One region of the Prevotella sp. P5-126 genome, then DNA from elsewhere that is predicted to be linked to it. Evidence: riboswitches for the same ligand, from Rfam matches in the RefSeq annotation. Region 1 holds a riboswitch; the other holds the start of a gene.

Region 1 (7,456 bases):
GGCTTGTGCGAGGGTTTCTCGCACAGCCATTGTCATGTCGTCCATACTTCCCGGACCTATTCCTACAACGATGATTTGTTTCATAACTTAATTTTTAATCCAGCTACCAACATACGTCCCGGTGAATAGAGTGCATAGCGTCGCAGGCTGCTGTCTATTCGGTTGTCCGTCTTGTTGAATATGTTGTCTATACCCAAACTGGGCTCTACGGTCAGATGGCGAGCCAGCGAGAAGGTGTGTGTGGTATTGATATTCCACACCCCATAGCCCGGTGCATCCTCGTAAGCCGCATAATAGGTTTTCGATTGTAGTCTGCCATTGACATTAGCCGACAAGCGGTAGATGCCCCAAGCGCGGCTATAACTTGCCGACAGCGTAAGTGCATTCTTGATACTGCGGTCGAGAATCTGCCATTCGTCGCCCGATTTCGATTGTGCATAGGTATAGGCATAGTTCACATTGAAGTTGAATCCATCGACAGGATTAGCGTAGATGTTGACCTGTAGTCCTTTCACATCACCCTTGTCGCTATTGACATAGTGTGCATAAGACGTCATTTTGTTGGCTTGTTCATCTGTCATTTCAGGAAATTCAGCCTTCAGCATCTCACGCAATGGGTCAGTGAGCTTGATATTATCCTTGATAATCATGTCGTTGATGCGGTTGATATAACCCATGACCGACAGCGAGAAGCGGCTAACGCGATATTCTGCTCCCAGCGATACATAGTGGCTGGCTTCCGATTTCAAGTTTTTGTTGCCAAACGACACCTGTGGTTTTCCGCGATTGACAGAGAAGTAACGGTAATAGAGTTCGTCGAGTCCGGGAGCTCTGAATCCGTTGCTATAGGTTGCTCTGAGTCGTATAGGTCCGTTGCTAAACATCAGTGCCACCTTTGGTGTCAGTCTGCTACCAAACTCCTTATGGTAGGTATAGCGTGCACCAACGGTAGCTTTGAGGTGTAGTGGCAATGCCATTTCGTGCTGTCCATAGCCAGAAAGGGTATAGGCATTATTGTCTATGTTTCCTGATGTAGTCACCAACATATCGTTGCGCCAATCAACACCGAAGATGGTTGTAGAGTTTTGGGTGAGTCCGAGTATGGCTTTCACCTCGCCATCCATGGTGCGTTGCTTCTTCGACTGCACATAATCGCCCACCTTGTAGGTTTTGGTTTCTACGTCATACTCCTTTCCATAGCGGTAACGATCTACTGTAAAATCCGTCTGAATGGAGTTTCTTGAGTTCCATTTGTATATTCCTCCCACATTCCAGCGCAGCGATTTATAGCGCATTTCATAGTCGAGACCACCGGTGATGTCGGGGTTTGTATTGGGACGGTCAGTCTTTTTATATCCATACTCCATACCCGCATTGAATGCCAGTTGCTTGGTTGTCTGCCAAGTGAAGCGCTGACTGACCAGATTGTTTCTATATCCAGTAAACAAGGGCGACAGCGATTGCTGTGTTTTGTCCTCTTCTCCCTTCACATATTCCAGTGGGTTGATGCGATAACTGTCTGCCCTATCGTGTGAAAAGGAGGTGTATGATCCGAATCCATGGCTATAGATATCTACATTGACCTGCTCGGTAAACTGTCCTTTCCCACTTACCCGCGAGTTGGAAGTGGCACTGACAAGATTGCCTGTAGGTTGGTCTGTGATGATATTGATTACTCCTGCGATGGCATCGCTGCCGTACAGTGAACTTGCCGCACCGTCGAGTACCTCTATACGCTTCACTCTTGCCATGTTGATGCGATTGAGATCTGCGTTGTTGGAGATGTCTCCACTGAGTTTATGTCCATTGATGAGGATGAGAATATACTTTCCTCCGAGTCCGTTCAAACGGAGTTGCGACCCCATGGCATTAGGTGCCATGGAAAGTTGCGGCATAGTATGTGTGAGCGCATCAGCAAATGTAGTGATGCCCTGCTCTTTGATTTCCTTCGCCGAGAGTACGTGCACCGGTGTAGCAGTGACTCCCAAACGCTGATGATGCCCCGACCCCGTCACTACAACGGGATTGAGGCTCATCTGTTTGTCAGCATCTGCCGATCCGCTTTTGCTGTGGATCTGTGCCGATGCAACTATTGCGTTTACTGATAAGGCGAAGATAACGAGTAGTCTGTTGGTCTTCAAAGTTTATCAGATTTTATGTTTGTTTCTGGTTTATTCGGGGTTCTTTGAGTGATAGTAATCCACAGTTTCAGCGTTCTTGGTGTGTGCTTTATAGAGTGCGCGGACATTGGCAAACTCAAGCAGACCCTTTACAATTCCCTTGTCGTCGGTATAGCTATCGTCCTCGATGGTGTATCCCATGTGTTTGAAATACATCTTCCAACTGGTGTCTTCAACCTCACCTTCGTCGTTGGTCTCAAATCCATTGTCCCAAGCATCGTCGTCACCAGCCATATCGTTGTGGGCGTGGTCACCGGCGATAGACATCAGCGGAGCGCAATATACCTTACCGCTGGTGATGCCATCGTTGGCCATGCGCTGGTGAACGTGAGTTTTGAAGTTCTCCTTCATATCAACAGTTCCTACATAGTAGTTAGAGTTGTAAGCCTTCAGGGCTGTTTCCAACTGGGTGTAGCGAACATTAGCTTTGTAGGTATCGTAGGTGTCGGGGTTACCGTGACCCATGAACAACAAAGCGCCTTTCTGTGCATAAGAACTGAAGTTGTCGTTGAGTGCCTTAGCCAACTTATTCACGTCTGAAGGATATTCAGCCATCAGAGGATAGCCCAGCTTAAGGGTCATGGTGCTCAGATACTTATCGTCGAGGTCACCGTTAGAGTTGTTAGCGAAGTCTTTCATAGCGTTGATGACACGTGTGTATTCTTCTCCGGGAATCACCTGCATAGACTGAACGATGATTTCCTTATACTGCACACGTCCGAAAGCCTCCAGCCAGTATTTTGGCTCATAGAAGTTGCGGGGCTTTACGTGTTCGCCAGCCATAGCACGGTTGATACAGATAGCTGAAGAGAACGACAGATAGACGTCGTAACCAGGGAATTCTTTCTTGTATTCCTCTACGGTAAGGTCGAAAGCATCGTATGCCTGCTGCCATGTCGAACCAAATGCAACGACGAGAATAGCCTTGTCGTTTTTCTTCTGTGACTTAACGGTAGCATCTACTTCCTGCTGGTAACGCTCCATGTTTGACAGTTGTCCGCCCTTGGAGTCATCGTCGTCGTCACCACAAGCAACGAATGTTGAGGCAGTCAGCAATGCTACGGCTGCCATCATGAGAAATTTAATCTTCTTCATTGTCTTTTTGTTTGTTATAATGTTGATTATTAAAAATGTTTCTAATCTTCTTTCCTTTCGCAAATCTGACAGTCAGCGAGGCGAAAAGCGTAGTACCCGATGTGTTGGTACCGAGGTGTAATCCGTGTGGAGTTTTATCCACATAGTTGAAGATATTATCCACTCCAGCCTCTATACGGTAGGTCATGTGTTTACTTTTTCCAAGGTCGTGGGTGGTGCTGAGACGCCATATCTGGTATCCCTTACCGTTGCCGTTGGTCTGATAGTAGCGTTTGGTTGACATCTTGCCATAGATGCCGACACCCATCTGATAGTTGGTGGCAAACTGATGGTTCCATGTAGCGAAGACGTTGGCTTTATGGTGTGCCATGCCATCGATGGTGACATTGACCATTCTGTCGTGTGTGGTGTCGTAGATATTGGCTTTGGTATCAAGGTAACTATACCCTGCCCCGATACTCAGATGGTCTGTGGTGTATCGCAGATTGACATCCACACCATAGGTTTTGGCATCTTCCATGTTGTGATAGCGACGCACTTTACTGAGCATCTCACCATACTGTTGGCGGTAAACGTCTGGTGCTTCGCTCTTGGGTATGGTTACCAAGGCTATCATATCATCCACCTTATTATAATATCCCGTAACAGATACGTTGAAATGACCTATGGTATATTCGCCGTTTAGCGAGAAGTAATTGCTGGTTTGTGCCTTCAGGTCTGGATTTCCCAAAAACAGAATGATGCCGCTCATGTCGCGTGCATACTGGTAATTGAGCTCTTTGATGGTGGGTGTCTTAAATCCCTGGCTCCACGATGCTCTAAGTCTGAAGTCGCCAAGTTTAAGCATGGTAGAGAGTTTGGGGGTAAGTTTCCATCCGAAACTCTCGTTGCGGTTGAGTCGGAGTCCGGCTGTCACCTGGAGGATGTGCAGCAGTTGGAGTTCGTCTTGCACATAGATGGCCTCGGTATTATCGTCGGCGGTGCGTCCTTTGATGCTTGCAGGAGCTTTGAGATAATCGTAGCGTGCCTCAATACCGGCGCTGAGTTTGTTGGTTGGGGTGAGTGCAAACACACCTTTTAGATTAAACATGGTGCGCTCCTGATTGCTCATCAGCAGTTTTTGTCCGGTGAAATAGGGGTAGTCGAGAATGAAGTTGCCATCTTCATCGAAGCCTTCTGCCAGTGTTGTCGAGGTGAAAGCGTGGTAATAGGCATGTTTGTTCCAACTGACATCTGCCGTGACGAGGTCACCGCGATTAGTGGTCCATTGCATGCCGGCAACGGCTGAAGCGTTCTTATACTTTAGGTCATAGTTATAGACATCATATTTGGGATATTTGCCGCTCTTGCGGTATATACCCTTCTGATACCATGATCCTTCGGCATAGAGTTCTAATTGTTGGGTAGGATTCCATACCAACCGCTCTGCTATCTGCCAATTGGTAAACTCGTTTGCAGTTTTGCTTTTCGAGTCGGTGACGGGTGTTGCCGAACTTGGTGTATGTTCGGTGGCGGTATTCTGCCATCCGTCGTTGTGCTGAAGTTGAAAGTTGGTGTATGATTTCCATTGTCCAAAGCGCAGGGCAATGCCGTTGTGCTGTCTCACATCGTTATGCGATCCGTAGCGTGTCTTGTTTTCAAGCATCACGCCTTCATTATGCTTACGGGTGATAATATTGATGACTCCGGCTATGGCATCGCTTCCATAGAGTGCCGACGAGGCACCCTTGACAATCTCGATGCGCTCAATATTGTTGGGGTCGATAAGTCCGAGGTCGTTTTGTCCGCCTACATCACCATGCAGGCGCTTACCGTCGATGAGTATTAGGATATAGGAATTGCCCAGTCCGTTCATCTGCATTTGCGATCCCATGTCGCCCTGTTCGAAGTCGAACGATGCTGACAACTGGGAGAGTATGTCTTCGATGCTGCGTCCGGCAAAGGTTTTCAGCACCTGCCGATTGATGACTTCGGTCTGTACCGGAGCATCTTTCAACAAGTGGCGCGTACCAGTTCCTGTCACCACAACCTCTTGCAGCGACTCCTTGCTCTCAATGGTTTTCTGTGCTAAAACCGGCGGACACACTACTATAGCAAGTAGCAGACCCGCAATGTTTCTGCAAGTCATAATACCCTTATAATTCATTCTAAAATAAAATAGGAAATTGTCAACCCTTAATCCTGAGGGCGCAATGTCTTGTCTGGGCGTTTGCCTGAGATAGAACATATAAGGCAGGTCTTCTGGCTCTCCCCAGTCTGTCATACCTTCCCGAGTTGCCTCAGTGGCGTTATACTGACAAACTTGCTTCAAAGGGGGATTACAGCTGCAGGTACAGCTCCGGTCTTTCACCGGATTCCCTTGCATCATACGGCATCTGCCGTTGATTGCCTTTTCTTTCCGGGTGCAAATGTAGTCATTTTATGTTATATGGCAAAAAAATCATAGAAAAATCGGATTATTATCCTCCTTTTTTGTAATTTCGCACCCATGAAGCATACTTTCGCCCAATTTCTAATAGCGGCACCGGCATCTGGGTCGGGCAAGACCACCATTTCCATTGGTATGATGGCGGCGCTGGTGCGTCGCGGCAGGGTGGTGCAACCGTTTAAGTGCGGTCCCGACTATATCGATACAAAATATCACGGTATGGCGTGCCACCGATCGTCATACAACCTCGACCTCTTCATGGCGACAGATTCGCACGTGAAGGCTATCTACTCTGAGGCTTCGCGCGATGCCGATATATGTGTGGTGGAGGGCATGATGGGACTTTTCGACGGCTTTCAGCGCCAGCAAGGCAGTGCGGCACATGTGGCAGCCACACTCCATTTGCCGGTAATACTGGTGGTAGATGCCAGCCATACGGGCTATTCGGTGGCACCACTGCTACAGGGTTTGGCGCGTTACGATGCCGATGTCCATGTCAAGGGTGTTATATTCAATAAGGTGGGAAGTCCACGCCACGACCTCATGCTGCGTGAGGCGGCAGCCGATGCAGGGTTGGTGTGTCTGGGATGTGTACCGCGCCAGCGACAAGCGGAGGCTTCGTCGCGCTATTTGGGACTGGACTTTAGTCGTACCACGGATATGGACGAGATGGCAGACCTTGTGGAACAGCATGTGGATATAGACCGGTTGTTGCTGCTGACAAGTGGCGAGAGACCGCAGGAAACTATCGACCATCACACCGATAGACCACTATCAGACTGCCACATCGTAGTGGCTCGCAACGACGATTCGTTTTCGTTTGTCTATCAGCACCATATCGATTTACTGCAACGCTTGGGCAGGGTTACCTTTTTCAATCCCGAAGACAACCAGCCGATACCGGCAGACACCACCCTACTCTATCTGCCGGGAGGCTATCCCGAACAGCATTTAGAGGCATTGCAACGCGCCCAACAAACCAGAGCGAGCATACGCCGCTATGCCATCAGTGGCGGAAAGATACTGGCGGAGTGTGGCGGCATGATGTATCTCTGCAAGGATATCGTCAGCGACGAAGGTACGTACGAGATGTGTGGCGTACTGCCCTACTCTATTGGCAGCCGAAAGAGCGACCGAAAACTATCTTTAGGCTATCGCCGCGTGATAGTTGGAGAGAAGGAATATCGCGGTCATGAGTTTCATTACTCCCAGTTTTTGCCGCCACTGCCCCACTCCGGCGCCGATGTGTTTAACGCTCGCAATGAGCAAACGCCTTCGCCGTTTATCATCGAAGGCAATGTGGTGGCGAGCTATACCCACTTGTATTGGCAGGACGAAGTGCCGTTCTTTGGCAAATGACAATAAACCACAGTAGGACAAAAGACCTTTGTTGCCACTGCTACACAATAAGCATAACGTACTGATATAATGTACGTTTCAACACTTTTCAACATACTTTCCTCAGCAAATCAATTTGTTTTCCTCAGCAAATCAATTTGTTTTCCTCAGCAAATCAATTTGTTTTCCTCGGCAAATCAATTTGTTTTGCTCAACTACATGACGTTTGCAGCCATGCTGAATGACGTTCTCGATGACGTTGAATGACGTTCTCGATGATGCTGAATGACGTTGATGACTATGCAATTTCAATGAGTTTGGTCAGCAAATTCATTGAGTTTGCTGAACCACATGACGCTTATAGGTATTTAATCTTCTATATACCAATAGGTTACACCATATCAAAAAAATCACT
Region 2 (7,456 bases), on a different contig from region 1:
AATATGACTCAGATTTATTTCTGACATAGTATTATCTAATAAAATTCATGGGTGTCCATGCTTCGCGTTCTGGAAGGTCTGAAGAATTATTGTTGTTTAGTTTTTTTAACATCCATGCCATGTTGTTGGCCAATGTACGCATGGTTTGCATACCTTCAATATCTTGTGCGGCTTCGCCTTCGCCTCTTCCATAAGCCAGATTCCAATATTGGGAAGTCACAATCGGCATGTTCATCATTTGGAAAGGCATGAGTATTGTTTGATATACTGCAGAAGCACCACCACGACGACAAACTGCTACGGCAGCTGCTGGCTTTCCAATGAAGTATGCCCCTCCTGCATAAAGCATACGCTGTTGAAGGCAAAGTAACTGACCTGATGGTTGACCGTAATAGACGGGAGAGCCTATGATGACTCCATCGCAATGAGACATGCTTTCGATGACGGAGTTTGTTATGTCATCAGAAAACACACATTGTCCGTTGCCGTTCTCTTTGCATTTATTGCAGGCGATGCAACCGCGAACAGGTTTCTTACCAATCCATAGGATGGTACTTTCTATTCCGTGGATACTAAGTTGTTTTGATATCTCCGTTAAGGCAGTATAAGTATTACCTTCCTTTCGTGGACTTCCATTAATGAGTAGAACTTTCATAACAATTTGTTGAAGAGTCTTGTTGTAAATCGTACACTAAGTTTATTTTGAAGGCAAATTTACTAATTTCTACTGAATTGAGCAACGTCTTTTGATTCAAAGTGCGAATAACATAGAAGAAAAAGTGAAAAACTCTTTGTAATTAGTGCAAAATATAGTAAATTCGCAGTCGGAATAGAAAAAAAAGACTTATGCAGAACGTATGTGTTTTTACAGGAGCAAGACCGAACTTTGTAAAGGTCGCTCCAATTGTGAGGGCCATCATTAAGACAGAAGGTATTGCCTATCAATTGGTATATGCAGGACGTCAAGATGATCCTACCCTTGAAGCATCATTGTTTGATGATCTTCAGATGCCAAAACCAGATATATATCTCGGTGTTGATTGTGAAAATCTTAATGAACTGACAGGAAGAGTGATGGCTGAGTTTGAAAATTATCTTAATCATCATTCTACAGATATTGTTATCGTCGTTGATGACCTTGCTTCTACCATGGCAGCTGCCATAGTAACAAAGAAACGAGGTGTAAAATTGGCTCATCTTGTTGCTGGTACTCGTTCCTTTGATATCAATATGCCGAAGGAAATCAATCGCTTGGTCATTGATGGATTGAGTGATTTGTTGTTTACGGCAGGTGTTAGTAATAATAGTATTGTTACTCGTGAAGGTGCTGATATGCAAAAAATTTACATGGTTGGCAATATCCTGATGGACTCATTGCGTGCTAATCATGACAGATGGACGAGACCTCAATGTCTTGAAAATGTGTCAGACGGTCAGTATATTGTCTTGACTCTTAATCGCAAAGTACTCTTGGCAGATACAGATAAACTCCAACACCTCCTTGCTACTATAATCGATGTGTGCACTGGATGTGAAATTATTGCGCCATTACGTGGAGTAGCAAGAGAAGCTGTGGAAAAATTGTCGCTACCTATAACCCTTGTTCCAACATTGTCGTATTTGGAATTTGGTTACCTTGCTGCACATGCTAAAGGTGTGATAACGGATTCTGGTAATGTGGCAGAAGAAGCCACATTCAATCATGTACCATGTATCACTCTTAATAGTTATACAGAACATATTGAAACGGTGAATGTAGGTACTAATGTGTTAGTAGGTGAGGATTGCCAAAAATTGCATGATGCCTTGAAATTACTGATGGCTGGCAATTGGAAACATGGTGATTTGCCTGACCGTTGGGATGGACGTTCGGCAGAGCGTATTGTACAGACGCTTCTTGATTTATAATACTAAGAATAGCAAATGCGTTCAATCTTGGCCATTTCCATTTTGCCAATTCTTGTAGCTTGGCTGTTGGATAAGATATTAGGTGACCCGATGTGGTTACCGCATCCTGTTGTGCTGTTTGGTAAAATCATACATAAGTGCGAAACAATATTAAACAAAGGCCATTGGAAACGGACAAAGGGAGCGGTAATGGCTGTTGTGCTTATTATAATGACTTTTGTCTTGACCGATTACCTTTTGAAAATAGCGTTGGATGTGTCTGTTTATCTATGGATGACCGTGACAACCATACTTGTGTTTTACTGTTTGGCAGGAACAACACTGATTCGTGAAGTTAGACAAGTTTTCTACGCTCTTGATATTTCATTACACAAAGGACGTGAGCGTGTAGCTCGCATAGTAGGGCGAGACACAGCTAATCTTACAGCTCAGGAGGTACGTTCGGCAGCATTAGAAACCATGTCAGAAAACCTAAGCGATGGTGTCGTGGCGCCACTCTTTTGGTTGGTACTACTGGGCGTGCCGGGAATGATGGCATATAAAATGGTCAATACTCTCGATTCTATGATAGGTTACCATAATGAACGCTATCTTCGTTTTGGAACTTGGGCAGCACGCATTGATGATGTAGCCAACTACATACCAGCTCGATTGACAGCATTGATGATGATATTGACTTCAAGTTTTTATCGTTGGTGGAGCAGGTTACGTTTTGTAGCAAAACATGGCAGAATGCATGCAAGTCCTAATAGCGGCTATCCAGAAGCTGCATTAGCATCTATTCTTGATTGTCGTTTTGGTGGATCTCATGATTATTTTGGTCAACGTTTTTATAAACCATATATCGGAGACTGTGATCGCCAACTAAGTACGAAAGATATGATCATTGCCATTGGTGTTAACCAAAGAGTCGAGATTGTTATGATGGTAATTGTATGTGCATCGATTTTGTTTTGAGTACAGAAAAAATTGATATTTCTTTGTTTTTGAGATGTAAACTATAATATTTATCAAATGGCTATAAGTTCACAATCGAATCATAGGAAAAAACTTAATCCACTAATGTTTGTGGGAACAGGAAGTGATGTTGGAAAGAGTGTTGTAGCTGCTGCGTTTTGTAGAATATTTCGGCAAGACGGATATCGCCCAGCTCCATTTAAAGCACAAAACATGTCGCTCAACTCGTATGCCACTCCCGATGGATTAGAATTAGGACGCGCTCAGGCTGTACAAGCTGAAGCGGCAGGAATCCCTTGTGAGGCCGATATGAATCCCATCTTGCTGAAACCGCAGTCTGACCATACATCGCAAGTAGTCTTGTTGGGACGTCCTGACAGCAATCAGTCTGCTGGAAGCTATTTTCGAAAGGAAGGACGAGATCGCTTTCGTAATGTTGCTCATGAAGCATTTAATCGTTTGGCATCCCGTTTCAATCCTATTGTGATGGAAGGGGCAGGAAGTGTTTCTGAAATCAATTTGCGCGAGGTAGATATTGTCAATATGCCTATGGCTCTTTATGCCCATGCAAATGTAATTCTTGTTGCAGATATTGACCGCGGTGGCGTTTTTGCTAGTATTTATGGCAGTATTATGTTGATGACACCTGAAGAACGAAGTCACATGAAAGGTATTATTATCAATAAATTCCGTGGAGACATCAGTCTCTTCGAATCAGGCGCGAAAATGATAGAGCAACTATGTGGAATACCAGTTCTCGGTATCCTGCCTTATTTTCGTGATATTCATATTGAAGAAGAGGATAGTGTCTCGCTGCAGGTTAAGTCGAGACAGGCTGTAAAAGGCAAGGTAAATGTTGCAGTAGTATTGTTGCGCCACATGAGCAATTTTACAGACTTTGATGCATTAGAACAAGATTCACGACTGCATCTTTATTATACCAACAATCCTGCTGATCTTGAAGATGCAAATATCATCATCGTTCCTGGATCCAAATCTACGATAGATGATCTTTGTCTGTTACGTCAGAATGGAATGGCAAAAGCTGTTGTAGAAGCACGAAAACGTGGCGTTACGGTGCTAGGCATATGTGGCGGCTATCAGATCTTGGGAAAGGAAGTACGAGACCCGAATCATGTCGAGGGTGAAATCGAGCGATTGCCAGGGTTGGGACTTTTGCCTGTCGTGACAGTTATTGGTGGTGAAAAAACTACTCGACAAGTTACATTCCAATGTCCTACGCTGGTAAAAGATGAAAATGTCAAGCTTCGCGGTTATGAAATTCACATGGGAACGACAACACTTGATGACAATGCTCAGTCGATGAATCTATTTAATAACCAAACAACTGATGGATGTTTCGTTGATGATCGCTGCATGGGCACCTACATTCATGGAATACTTGATAATGCACCTATTGTTGATGTTTTATTGTCACCATATCTGAAAGATGCTCAACAGCAGTCTGTCTTTGACTATGAAACCTATAAAAACCAACAATATGATTTGTTGGCAGATCATGTTAGACAACATGTTGACATGGAACGCATTTATCGCATTCTTACTACGTCTGATTAGCTTTAACTGACAGATAAAGCAGATGTCGCATTTGTGGCAAAAGAAAGAAAAACATAATTCTTCTTTGTTTTTCGCTTACAAATTCGTAATTTTGCAAACGCATTGAGAATAGAAGGGAATGAGGTGAAAATCCTCGACTGTCCGGCAGCTGTAAACAACCCTATATCGACGTGAACAACAAAGTCACTGGTTTGTTACCGGGAAGGCGTTCGCGATCAGGTTGACAAGTCAGAATACCAATTCCAAGCATAAACAAAATTTTTCATCGTACTCTTGGGCTAGGCGATGAGATGTTTATAAATATGAAGAAATTCAATTTGTCGATAATTGCAATGCTTGTCTCTGTAAGCGCAATGGCGCAGACAGACACCATAACAAGCCGTGTTCATCAATTGAAAGAAGTGACTGTGACTAAGAGTCAGCGCAAGCGAATGCTCACAAGTACAGCACCTTTGCAAATGATGGACCGAAAAGACATGCTTACTATGGGAGTAACAGATATGGCAGACGCACTTCATCGAATGTCGGGCGTTACGCTACGCGACTATGGCGGTGCAGGAGGCATGAAGACCGTGGCTGTGCGTGGTTTTGGAGCAAAGCATACCGGTGTAAGTTATGACGGTGTTATGCTTAGTGATTGCCAGAGCGGCGAAATAGACCTTTCTCGTTATTCGCTTGATAATGTCGCCAAGTTATCGTTGGTAATTGGTGATAATGATGATATTTTCATTCCTGCACGTCAGGCGGCATCATCAGCAGTTCTCAACATACAGACATTGCCTTTACCTTCTGATGAAAGAAAACCGCATTTAACTTCTCAGTTGAAGATGGGGTCATTCGGATATGTTAGTCCCTATTTGCGATATGAACAGAGTTTTTCTAAGGCCTTTGCCGTGTCTGCTGTAGCTGAATATATTTATGCCGAGAATGATTATCCTTATGAGATTAGAAATGTAAAGACTGTGACGAAAGATCGTCGTACTAACAGTCTCATGAGTAGCGGACATGGCGAGTTAAACTTTTCATGGCAACCTCATGCAACAAATCGATTGACAGGTAAGATTTACTATTATGACAATTCACGTCAGTTGCCTGGTATCGTCCATTATTATACTAACGTAAGTGGGGAGACTCTTCATGACCGCAACTTCTTTGTACAGGCGGGGTACCAAAAACGTTGGGGAAATACGTGGGCGTTGAAAACCATTGCCAAAGTAAATTGGTACGAATCTATCTATCACGACAAACTAATGCCTGGCGCTGTTAACGATGCAAGTTATTGGCAACGGGAATATTATGCTTCTGCTGCCCTGCTGTTTGTCCCAACGAAACATTGGGCAATGGATTATTCTGCAGATTATTCTTTTAACAATCTGAATGGCAGTTCATGGCGCGCCATTATTGGACATCCGTTTCGCCATAGTATTCTTCAGTCCGTTACTGTAAAATATCAAACTGGTCGTTGGGTCATGACGGGAAAACTGTTGCATTCGCTTTTTATCAACCGTCAGAAGAACGTCGAACAGACAGATCGTACCGATGTGCAAATAAATTCTGCACGAAATATGCGTCGTCTCTCACCATCGCTGTCGTTGTCATACAAACTGCTTGAAGATGAGGAACTCTTTCTGCGTGCCAGTTACAAAAATATTTTTCGTTCTCCCACCTTTAATGAGAGTTACTACTATCATTATGGCAGTACCGAATTGAATCCCGAATTAACTGACCAGTGGAATATAGGTGTGACATACTCACCTCATCTCTCACGTTACACTACTGCAATGTTTATGTTTGACAGTTATATCAATAAGGTGAAAGACATGATAGTAGCAGTACCATATAATATGTTTGTTTGGACGTGTATCAATGTCGGTAACGTGCGCAGTATAGGCATCGACGCAACAATGCAGGTTGAACACCAGTTCAATAAAGCTCATGGGTTGATGCTCTCTGGAAGTTATAGTTTGCAAAAGGTGCAAAACCGAACTAATCCTGAGTCGCCCAACTACAATAAGCAGATTGCCTATATGCCTCAACATACAGCAAGTGGTTCTGTTGCTTATGAGAATCCTTGGATAAACTTAATACTGCATGCGACAGGTATGAGTAGCCGTTGGCCTAACAACGAGCATTATCCTTCAACAATGATAGAAGGCTATGTTGATTTTGGCTTGACAGCATATAAACAAATCCATTTTGGAAACCATCATGTAGAAATTCGTGGAGACATTAAAAATCTCTTTAATAAACAATACTGTATCGTGGCTCATTATCCGATGCCCGGCAGAAGTTGGATGATATCAATCAATTACAAATTATAATTAAATTATTTATTCAAAATGAAAAAACATTTATTAAGTATGGCAGTACTGCTCATGGGAGCAGCTATGTTTACCGCCTGTGATGACAACGACAATGAACAGCATGAATACATTGTTCCTGTAACAAAAGGTGCATTCCTTGTATGTAGTGGAAACATGAGCAGCAACATCGATGGTAGCGTTTCATACCTCGATTATACCTCTAATCAGGTTGCCAACAAGCAGTTCCAAGCACAGAATGGTCGTTCCTTAGGTGGTACTCCTAATGATGCTTTGGTTTATGGTAGTAAGATGTATATTGCCGTAACTGGTGAGAATACTCTTGAAGTGGTTGATGCCAAGACATTGAAGTCTCTCAGACAGATCAAGACCAATGTGACTTTTGGTGAGGGTTGTCTCAAACCTCGTCACCTTACAGCTTCAGGCGACAAGGTGTATATTTCATTCTACGGCAAGTCTGAATCTTCGTATGATGAGAATTGGAACGCTACAACTAAAGGTAATGGATATGTAGTTGCAATTGACACCACAACATTCACTCGACAAGGTATCTATGAGGCTGGTTCTTTCCCAGAGGGCATCAGCGTGGCAGATAAAAAACTGTATGTCTGCAATTCTGATTATGCAGCATGTACCAAACCTTCTATTTCTATTATCGACCTGACTACAGGTTCTGGAAGTCTGATTAAGAA

Evidence for each region. A riboswitch is a leader RNA that binds a small molecule or an ion and turns the genes downstream of it on or off. The one in region 1 is predicted to bind cobalamin.
Region 2: another riboswitch for cobalamin. It lies ahead of CIK90_RS00335 (TonB-dependent receptor); the one in region 1 lies ahead of CIK90_RS05730 (TonB-dependent siderophore receptor).

The regions. Positions count from the first base shown of each region.
Region 1 is NZ_NPIZ01000053.1:184,241-191,696, forward strand. It holds gene cobJ (precorrin-3B C(17)-methyltransferase) at 1-84, opposite strand, end outside; gene CIK90_RS05720 (TonB-dependent siderophore receptor) at 81-2,141, opposite strand; gene CIK90_RS05725 (sirohydrochlorin cobaltochelatase) at 2,172-3,275, opposite strand; gene CIK90_RS05730 (TonB-dependent siderophore receptor) at 3,262-5,403, opposite strand; cobalamin riboswitch at 5,489-5,683, opposite strand; gene CIK90_RS05735 (cobyrinate a,c-diamide synthase) at 5,764-7,062, shown strand.
Region 2 is NZ_NPIZ01000001.1:71,153-78,608, forward strand. It holds gene CIK90_RS00310 (AraC family transcriptional regulator) at 1-27, opposite strand, end outside; gene CIK90_RS00315 (flavodoxin family protein) at 32-655, opposite strand; gene CIK90_RS00320 (UDP-N-acetyl glucosamine 2-epimerase) at 847-1,908, shown strand; gene cbiB (adenosylcobinamide-phosphate synthase CbiB) at 1,924-2,865, shown strand; gene CIK90_RS00330 (cobyric acid synthase) at 2,923-4,443, shown strand; cobalamin riboswitch at 4,513-4,703, shown strand; gene CIK90_RS00335 (TonB-dependent receptor) at 4,746-6,764, shown strand; gene CIK90_RS00340 (YncE family protein) at 6,804-7,456, shown strand, end outside.